Regions from separate parts of the Nitratireductor sp. CH_MIT9313-5 genome, predicted to be linked through region 1. Evidence: riboswitches for the same ligand, from Rfam matches in the RefSeq annotation. Region 1 holds a riboswitch; the other holds the start of a gene.

What was found. A riboswitch is a leader RNA that binds a small molecule or an ion and turns the genes downstream of it on or off. The one in region 1 is predicted to bind thiamine pyrophosphate.
Region 2: another riboswitch for thiamine pyrophosphate. It lies ahead of thiC (phosphomethylpyrimidine synthase ThiC); the one in region 1 lies ahead of thiB (thiamine ABC transporter substrate binding subunit).

Annotation. Positions count from the first base shown of each region.
Region 1 covers NZ_JAYMER010000010.1:373,942-378,784, forward strand. Annotated here, with positions in the region: gene thiQ (thiamine ABC transporter ATP-binding protein) at 1-466, opposite strand, end outside; gene thiP (thiamine/thiamine pyrophosphate ABC transporter permease) at 463-2,100, opposite strand; gene thiB (thiamine ABC transporter substrate binding subunit) at 2,076-3,077, opposite strand; TPP riboswitch at 3,108-3,216, opposite strand; gene WA367_RS03055 (thiamine diphosphokinase) at 3,329-3,976, shown strand; gene WA367_RS03060 (ABC-F family ATP-binding cassette domain-containing protein) at 3,976-4,843, shown strand, end outside.
Region 2 covers NZ_JAYMER010000011.1:219,159-224,001, forward strand. Annotated here, with positions in the region: gene thiO (glycine oxidase ThiO) at 1-630, opposite strand, end outside; gene thiC (phosphomethylpyrimidine synthase ThiC) at 636-2,462, opposite strand; TPP riboswitch at 2,551-2,680, opposite strand; gene WA367_RS05135 (alpha/beta fold hydrolase) at 2,837-3,625, shown strand; gene WA367_RS05140 (sensor histidine kinase) at 3,622-4,843, shown strand, end outside.

The sequences.
Region 1 (4,843 bases):
CGGGTCTGTTGCGAACAAGAACCCGCGCCAGCGCGACACGCTGACGCTCCCCGCCTGAAAGGGCTGCGGGCAGTCGCTTGCCCTTGTCGCCCAGGCCGGTTCGTTCCAGTGCCGAGGTTATCTCGTGCTCGTCCTCAGCGCTCAACCGGAGGGATGGCGAACGGCCCAGCCCGACATTCTGAGCGACAGTAAGGTGGGAAAAAAGGTTGTTTTCCTGAAACACCATCGAGACAGGGCGCTGGTCGGGCGGCAGCGCGGTGACGTCTCGCCCGTCTATCGCAATACGTCCCCCATGCGGCTCTTCGAACCCGGCCACGAGATTGAGCAATGTCGATTTTCCTGATCCGCTGGGGCCCATGACAGCTACCTTCTCGCCCGGGTTTATCGCCAGGTCGAATCGCATTTCGGTGCCGCCGGGATAGCTAAAGCGCAGCTCGTCGAGCTTTATGGATGCGGGTTTTGTCATGAACGGGCTTCCCTGGACAACCGACCGGCGACGAGCATGAGCAGAAGACAAAGCAGACCAAGAAACAGGGCCAGGCCTGCTGCATCATCCGTTCGATAGCTGCCCATGCGCTGGAGAAGGAGATATGGCAGCGTTTGCACCGATTCGCTTCCAAACAGCGCGATGACACCAAGGTCTCCCAGAGAGAGCGCCATAGCAAAGGCGAAGGCGACGGCCATGGGGCGGCGCAAAACGGGCCAATCGACAAGGCGCAGCCGGGCGACGCCCCTGATGCCGAGACTTCGGCAAAGCTTTTCGTGGCGCGCGCTCGCCGCGTCATGGGCAGGACGAAGGGCGCGAATTGCAAAGGGCATCGCCATAGCTGCATTCACCGTCACCACCATGATCGGGGCGAAGGTGAACACATTGCCGAAATGGCGCAGGAGGATGAACCAGCCAGCGCCAATGACGACCGGGGGGATGATGAGAACAAAGCTTGCGCCAGCATCGCTCATGATCTCAAGCAGGCCAGGGGTTTGCGCTCTTCTTGAAAGCTCCAGTTGACGTCTGGCAACTACGAGCGAGAGAGACAGGGCAACGGACAGCAGGGCGGAAAGCGTTGCCAGTAAGAGGCTGGTAAGCGTGGCGTTCCTTACGGACGGATCTGCGGCCAGACGCGCCAGGTCCGCTTCCATGCCGGCAAGGAGCGTCGCGACCATGGGGCCAGCAACGAACAGCAGCGCGAGCAGGATCATGAGCGTGTTGATTGCCGTCTCGGCCCTGGAGGCGAAGATGGCCCTGCGTGGGGCCGTGGGCAGATTGGTGTCGGCAGATATGGAGGCGCCGAGCCGGGCGAGGATGAAGACGACCAGCAATGTCAGCCCGATTTGAGCGATGGTCAGCGCCAGGGCGCGGGCGAGGTCAAAGTCAAATCGCAGCGCCTGATAAATTGCCACCTCGAGTGTCGTGGCGCGCGGTCCTCCGCCCAAGGTCAGAACAATGGTGAAAGATGTGACGCAAAGCATGAACACCAGCGCTGCCACCTGAGGTAAGGCAGTGCGCAGCACGGGCCATTCGATGAAGCGGAAGGATGCCACCGGCCCCATGTCGAGCTGTGCGCCCAGCCGCCAGTAATTGGTGGGCACGGATTCCAGCGCTGCCAGAAGCAGCCGGGTGGCCAGAGGCATGTTGAAGAAGACATGCGCGACAAGGATGCCGGTGAGCCCGTAGATGCCTTCCCAGTGCCGGTTGCCGACAAGAGACAGGAATGGCGCCAGAAAGCCTGCCCTGCCATACAGGGCAAGGACACCGAGTGCAGCGACAATTGCCGGCAGTGCCAGGGGCACGGCAAACAGGCTGAGGATCAGACCACGGCCCATAAAACGGGGATGACGCGCGAGCGCGCGCGCGACGAACAGCGCCGGGATCAGCGACAACAAGGTGGACAGGGATGCCTGCAGCAGCGTGAAACGCATTACGCGCAGGAGATAGAAGTCGAAGGCGTCGACAGCCGCCCGCCAGGAGCCTGTTGCCTCGGCAAGAAGGCCTGCAAATGCGCCGCCGATGAGCAGGGCGAGGAAACTCAGGGCTGCAATGCCTGCCCAGATGCGTCCCCGCCCGATCTTCCGTGTCACTTGCTCATGACCGACAGCCACTCATCCACCCATGCCTTGCGGTTCTCGGCAACTTCGGCGGGCGAGAAAAGCAGCGTTTCGGACGGTTCGACAAGTTCGTCAAATGCCGGGTGAAGCGGTTCCGACGTCTTGCCTGCGGGGAACATCCAGTTGCCCTGGGGAATGGCATCCTGGAAGCCCGGTCCGGTCATGAAGCTCATGAACTGGTCTGCCAGCGGATTGTCTGCACCCTTCACGGTTTTGCCCGCGACTTCAATCTGCATGTAGTGGCCTTCAGCGAAAGGTGCCGCCTGATAGCGATCGGTGTCCTCGGCAATCATGTGATAGGCCGGTGAGGTCGTGTAGGATAGGACCATGGCCACTTCACCGCTGGAGAACAATCCGTAGGCCTCGCTCCAGCCGGGGGTGACAGTCAGGATCTTGTCCTGCAACTTCTCCCAGGCCTGCGGCGCCTCGTCACCATAGATAGCCTTCACCCAAAGGAGGAGACCAAGTCCAGGCGTGGAAGTGCGCGGGTCCTGAATGGCGATCTTCACCATGTCGGCAGGCGCATCGACCAGCGCCTTCATGCTCTTCGGCAGGGTGGACACGGCTTGGCTGTCATAAACGAAGGCGAAATAGCCGTAGTCGAAGGGCACGAAGATGTCGTCGGAGAAATCACCCGGGATGTCGAGATTGGCCAGATTGGTCTCGTGCGGTACGAAGAGACCGGTTTTGCGCGCTTCCTCGGTCAGGTTTGTATCAAGGCCCAGAACAATGTCAGCTTCCGTTCCTTCGCCCTCAAGCTTCAGGCGGTTGAGCAGTGCGACACCATCGGCAACGGATACGAAGTCCAGTTCGCAATTGCATTCGGCTTCGAAATTCTTCTCGATCTGCGGGCCCGGACCCCATTCGGCCGTGAAGCTTTCGTAGGTGTAGACGGTGAGCTTTTCCTGCGCGCCAGCCGTGGTGGCCAGAAGGGTCGCAGCAAGCGTGATGGCATAAGGGGCAATGCGCATGAGCACCTCTTGTCAGATGTTCGAAGGGTGCTGCGTGAACAGTCTAATCCCTCCGCCGGTATGACCCGGATCAGGTTCGGCGGGTTGGCGTGATGCCTCTCAGCTCAGGCCGTTTCGCCTGGCACCCCGTTAGATCGGCGCGAAGATAGGGCCGTCGGACATGCTGCGCAAGTCCAGTCATTACCGCGCACGCGGCAGGGCATCACGAAGGCCGTTTCGTCTTGTGCGCCAATGCTGTAAGTCCTCTGCCCATGAGCCGTTTTGTCATTCTTCTGGGCGGTGAGCTCCACCCCACGCGCCGCCTCTCAGCCATGCTTGAAGGCAGCCGCATCATCGCTGCCGATTCAGGCATGCGCCATGCATCCGCGCTTGGCGTGACGCCGGAGCTTTGGGTGGGGGATTTCGATAGCGTAGACGCTGCAATGCGGGATGCATTCGCGCATGTGCCGACCCGCGAGTTCCCACCGGAGAAGGACAAGACTGACGGCGAGCTTGCCATAGATCATGCGCTTGAAGAGGGCGCGACCGAGCTCGTCCTTGCCGGAGCATTCGGCGGCGAGCGCGCGGATCATGCCCATCTGCATCTCACCCAGGTCGTGCGGCTTTGCGAAATGGGCGTGCCGACAATGGTTACGAGCGGCAATCAGGAAGGAAGGCATCTGGCGACCGGCGTCCAGCATGAATTCGATTATCGATCCGGCACGATCTTCAGCATTTTGCTGTTTGAGCCTTTGTCCGGACTGACGGTCGAGGGCGCGCGCTGGCCGCTTGATCATGTGGAGGTCGAATTCGGGTCTTCACTCACGCTTTCGAATTATGTGGCTGACAGGCTCGCGATCAGGCTGGAAAAAGGCCGCGCCATGCTGGTCGCCCATCTCAACGACGAGGAAATTGCCTGATGGCACCACCGCTTCTAAAGCTCGAAGACATCAAGCTGACCTTTGGCGGAACCCCTCTTCTGGACGGGGCCAGTCTGATGGTTGGACCGGGTGAGCGCATCGCGCTTGTCGGGCGCAACGGATCGGGCAAGTCCACGCTTCTGAAGATCGCGGCAGGCTTGGCCGAGGCGCAGGACGGCGAGATCTTTCGCCAACCCACCGCAACCATCCGCTATCTCGCACAAGCTCCGGACTGGCAGGGGCACAAGACGGTTCGCGCCTATGTCGAGGCTGGGCTAGGGCCTGCCGATGACATCAACCGTGTGACCTTGATGCTCGACAGTCTGGGGCTGACGGGCGAAGAGGAGCCGCATACACTTTCGGGCGGCGAGGCACGGCGTGCGGCACTTGCCCAGGCGCTTGTACCGCAGCCTGATCTGCTTCTTCTCGACGAGCCCACCAACCATCTCGACCTGACGACGATCGAATGGCTGGAGGATGAAATCGCACGGATGAGCTCTGCGCTCGTCACCATCTCGCATGACCGTCGCTTTCTGGAACGCGTCACCCGCTCCACGGTGTGGCTGGACCGGGGCATCACCCGCAGGCTCGACAAGGGCTTTGCCCATTTCGAGGAGTGGCGCGACACCGTGCTGGAGGAAGAGGAGCGCGAACAGCACAAGCTTGGCCGGCAGATCGCGCGCGAAGAGCACTGGCTGCGCTACGGCGTGACCGCGCGGCGCAAACGCAATGTGCGCCGCCTTGGTGAGCTGCAAAGCCTGCGCGAGAAGCACCGAAATTTCCAGAAGGCCGAAGGGCTGGCGGTGATGAAGGCCGCCGATGCGGCCGAGTCAGGCAAGCTGGTCGTTGAGGCCAAGAACATCTCCA
Region 2 (4,843 bases), on a different contig from region 1:
ATGGATCAGTCGAACCGGGCGGGTAAGCTCCACCTCATGCGAGGCCAGAAGCAGCATCTCGCCCCGCACGCCGCGCAATCCTGTTCGGCGGCTGGCCATGCCAGTGCAGTCGATCTCGAAATCGAAGTGTCCCGCCACCTCAACCTGACCGAAATTGATGGCCACACCGAAAGACTTCAGCTGCGAAACCAGTCCTTCAAGCGCCTTTCGCGGATCAAGATGGGCTTCCTCCGCGTAGCACAGCCCGCGGCGGAACCTGCCTGCCAATGCAGGCTCCAGCCGCGCGATGCCGACCGCATCCAGCCACTGATGGTGTCCGCCGGTGCGTCGAGCAAAGCGCTCCAGCTCGCCCGCATCGCGCGGCTGCGCGACCACCAGCGTGCCGCAGCGCTGCACCTGACCGGGCAGTGCTGCATCCCACCACTCAGCCGCGTTGGCCCCAAGCCGAGCCACGATCTCCGGCGCGCTCTCGCTCTCGCACCAGGGTGCCAGCATGCCGCCTGCCTTCCAGGATGCGGCCTGGGTGAGGTCGGCAGCCCGTTCGAGGAGGGTGACCTCTGCGCCCCGGTGCGTCAGCTCCCAGGCGGTCGCAAGGCCGGCGACACCGGCCCCGCGTACCAGAACACGCATGGCGCCTATTCCTTCATCTCGCCGGCCGTTTCGAGCGGCATGTAGAGATCGCCGCCCTTGCGGAATTTCTCGGCCATCTTTTCCATGCCTTCCTTCTGCGCCTCGGCACGAATGTCGTGCGAGATGCGCATGGAGCAGAATTTCGGCCCACACATGGAGCAGAAATGCGCCACCTTGTGCGCTTCCTTGGGAAGCGTCTCGTCGTGGAAATTCCGCGCCGTCTCCGGATCAAGCGAGAGGTTGAACTGGTCCTCCCAGCGGAACTCGAAGCGCGCGCGCGACAGCGCGTCATCACGGATTTTCGCTGCCGGATGACCCTTTGCAAGGTCTGCGGCATGAGCTGCGATCTTGTAAGTGATGACACCTGTCTTCACGTCATCGCGGTCGGGAAGACCCAGATGCTCCTTCGGCGTCACATAGCAAAGCATGGCTGTGCCGAACCAGCCGATCATGGCTGCACCGATGCCGCTCGTGATGTGATCGTAGCCAGGCGCGATATCGGTGGTAAGTGGTCCGAGCGTATAGAAGGGCGCCTCGCCGCAGACGTCGAGCTGCTTGTCCATGTTCTCCTTGATCTTGTGCATCGGCACATGGCCGGGGCCCTCGATCATCACTTGGCAGTCTTTCGCCCACGCGATCTTGGTCAGTTCGCCCAGCGTTTCGAGTTCGGCAAACTGCGCGGCGTCATTGGCGTCAGCGATGGAGCCCGGGCGCAACCCGTCACCGAGCGAGAACGAAACGTCATAGGCGCGGCAGATGTCGCAGATTTCCTCGAAATGCTCGTAGAGGAAGCTTTCCTTGTGGTGATGCAGGCACCACTTGGCCATGATCGAGCCGCCGCGCGAGACGATGCCGGTCACACGGTCGACGGTCAGCGGAATATAGTGAAGCCGCACCCCTGCATGGATCGTGAAATAATCGACGCCCTGTTCGGCCTGCTCGATCAGCGTGTCGCGATAGACTTCCCATGTCAGGTCTTCGGCAATGCCACCAACCTTCTCCAGTGCCTGGTAGAGCGGAACGGTGCCGATCGGTACGGGCGAATTGCGGATGATCCACTCGCGGATATTGTGGATGTTGCGACCCGTGGAAAGGTCCATCACCGTGTCGGCACCCCAGCGGGTAGCCCAGACCATCTTCTCCACTTCCTCAGCCATGGAGGAGGTGACAGCCGAATTGCCGATATTGGCGTTGATCTTCACGAGGAAGTTCCGTCCGATGATCATCGGCTCGGCTTCCGGGTGGTTGATGTTGGAGGGAATGATGGCGCGGCCCTCGGCCACTTCCTGCCGCACGAATTCCGGTGTCACGTGATCGGGAATATGCGCGCCGAAGCTCTCGCCGTCACGCTGCAGGGCTGCTTTGGCTTCTTCGCGGCCCAGATTCTCGCGGATCGCGATGAATTCCATCTCCGGCGTGATGATACCCGCACGCGCATAGGCAAGCTGCGTGACGGCCTTGCCGTCCTTTGCCTTCAGCGGCTGGTGACGTATGGGAAATTCCGGGGTCAGACGGTCGCCCGAGACGAAACCATTGTCCTCCGGCTTCACATGGCGACCCTCATAGACCTCCACATCACCACGCGCCTCGATCCATTTTTGGCGCAGCCGTGGCAGACCTTTCTCGATCGAAATATCCGCTGTCGGGTCGGTATAGGGGCCGGAAGCGTCATAAACCGTCACTGGCGGCTCGCCGGCACTTGGATGAACAGCGATCTCGCGCATCGGCACGCGGATATCCGGGTGTTGCTTGCCCGGTTTGTAGACCTTGGTGGAGGCGGGAAGTGGTCCGGTGGTGACCGTGGGGGACACACTTTTCTGGTGGATGGTCATGCGTTGAGGCTCCTTCGCGCTCGCGATGAAGACCCAGTACTGCCCGGAATGATGAGGATTGGCCGCGTCGGTTCTGCCGCATTGGCAGCATCGGCAATCTGCACCGTCCCTACGCCAGTATGAACTGGATCAGGTTCTACGGGTCACTGCGCGCGTAAAGCTTTCGGCCTTCGCCAGCAGTATCTCAGCCCCTTGCCGGGGCACCCCTGGTGGAATGGCGCGATGGTGAACATTCGATGGAGAGATTGTCAAGCCGTTGAGCGACCCGAAATCGAAGGGGACGGCCTGCCGATTTCGACTTCATCTGGGCGGACAATAGCTTTAAGGGAGCCTGCGTGGTACCGTTTCCAAAAATACCTGCAGAGGGGGCGCCTATGTCGGTTTTGCAGCGCAATAACGTGGCTGTCCGCGGTTCTGGCGAGAAGGCGATGGTGTTCGCCCATGGCTTCGGCTGCGACCAGAATATGTGGCGCCTGGTCTACCCGGCCTTCGAGAACGAGTACAAGATCGTCTTGTTCGACCATGTGGGCGCCGGCAAATCGGATCTGTCGGCATATGATCGTGAGAAATATTCCGATCTCAACGGCTATGCCGATGATGTTGTAGAAATCATCCGCGAGCTGGAACTGAATGACGTCATCTTCGTTGGCCATTCGGTGAGCGCGATGATCGGTGCACTCGCCTCAATAAAGGCGCCTGAGCTTTTCGAAAGTATTGTCATGGTGGGGCCCTCGCCCCGTTATATCGACGAGGGGGAATATCGGGGTGGCTTCTCGCAATCCCAGATCGAGGAGCTTCTGGATTTCCTGGATGACAATCACATGGGCTGGTCAGCCGCAATGGGACCGACCATCATGGGCAATCCGGATCGGCCGGAACTGTCGGAGGAGCTCGTGAACAGCTTCTGCCGGACCGATCCCGATATCGCCCGCCATTTCGCGCGCGTTACCTTCACCTCCGATAATCGCGACGACCTCCCGCGCGTGAAGACACGCTCTCTGGTGTTGCAGTGCAAGGAAGATGTGATCGCAGCTCCGCATGTCGGGGAATATGTGCACGAGAAGCTTCCCGACAGCGAGTTTGCGCTGCTGGATGCAACGGGCCATTGCCCCAATCTGAGCGCGCCCGATGAGGTCATCAGTGCCATGAGGAATTTCCTTTGAGCGCAACGCAGCGACTGGTGGATGGCCTGACTGAAGATCTTGAAGATCTGTACGAGCATGCGCCCTGCGGCTATGTCTCGCTGGACCGCTACGCCCGAGTGGTGAAGGTCAATGCCACCATTTGCACCTGGCTGGAAAGGCCAGCTAGGGAGCTCTTGGGCCGTCCGTTCCACGAATTGCTGAGCGTGCCGAGCCGCATGTTCTTTGAGACGCATTTCGCGCCGCTTCTACGCATGCAGGGCTTTTTTCACGAAGTTGCAGTTGATCTGATAGCCCACGACGATACCCGGCTGCCGGTGCTCGCCAATGCGATGGAGCGTCGTGATGCGCAAGGCAACCTGCTCTTCACACGCATAACGGTTTTCAAGGCTGCCGAACGGCGACGCTACGAGCGGGAACTGGTGGAAGCACGCCGGGCGGCGGAAGAAGCGCGCAGGGCTCTGGAAAAGCTCAACAATGAGCTGGAGCGACGCGTTGAGGAGACGGTCGCCGAGCGGTTGAAGCTGGAACGGGCGCTCCAGAACGAGCGCAAGCAGGGCGTTCTGCGCGAACAGTTTATCGCCGTTCTTGGTCATGATCTGAAGAATCCGCTCGCTGCCATCGATTCCGGCCTGCGCGTCCTGTCGCGTGAGGAGCTGAGCGACCGCGGACAGCAGGTGCTGGGCCTGGTCAGCAAGAGCACGAATCGGATGGTCGAGCTGATCGACGATGTGCTGGACTTTGCCAGAGGTCGACTGGGTGAGGGTATCCCGATAGATCGTAGCCCGCCACGACCGCTTGGCCCGGTGTTGCAGCAGGTTATCGACGAGATAGCCTCCAGTAATCCCGATCGCACGATTGATGTCAGCATTGACCTGAACAGCGATGTTGAATGCGACCGCCACCGCCTGGCACAAATGGTGTCAAATCTGCTTGGCAACGCCGTCATCCACGGCGATCCCGAACAGCCCGTGCGTCTGGAAGCACGCGAAGAAAACGGACGCCTGGTGCTAAGCGTCATCAATCACGGAAAACCGATTCCGCCGGAAGTACAGAAGAGGTTGTTCCACCCCTTCTCGCGCGGAGAGCCGGGCGGAAGCCATAAGGGCCTCGGCCTTGGCCTTTACATTGCGCGTGAAATTGCTGTGGCGCATGGCGGAACATTGCGTGTGCGAAGCAACGAGGCCGAAACGCGTTTCACGCTACGCATGCCGCTTCGCGCAGCCAAAAGGCGCAATC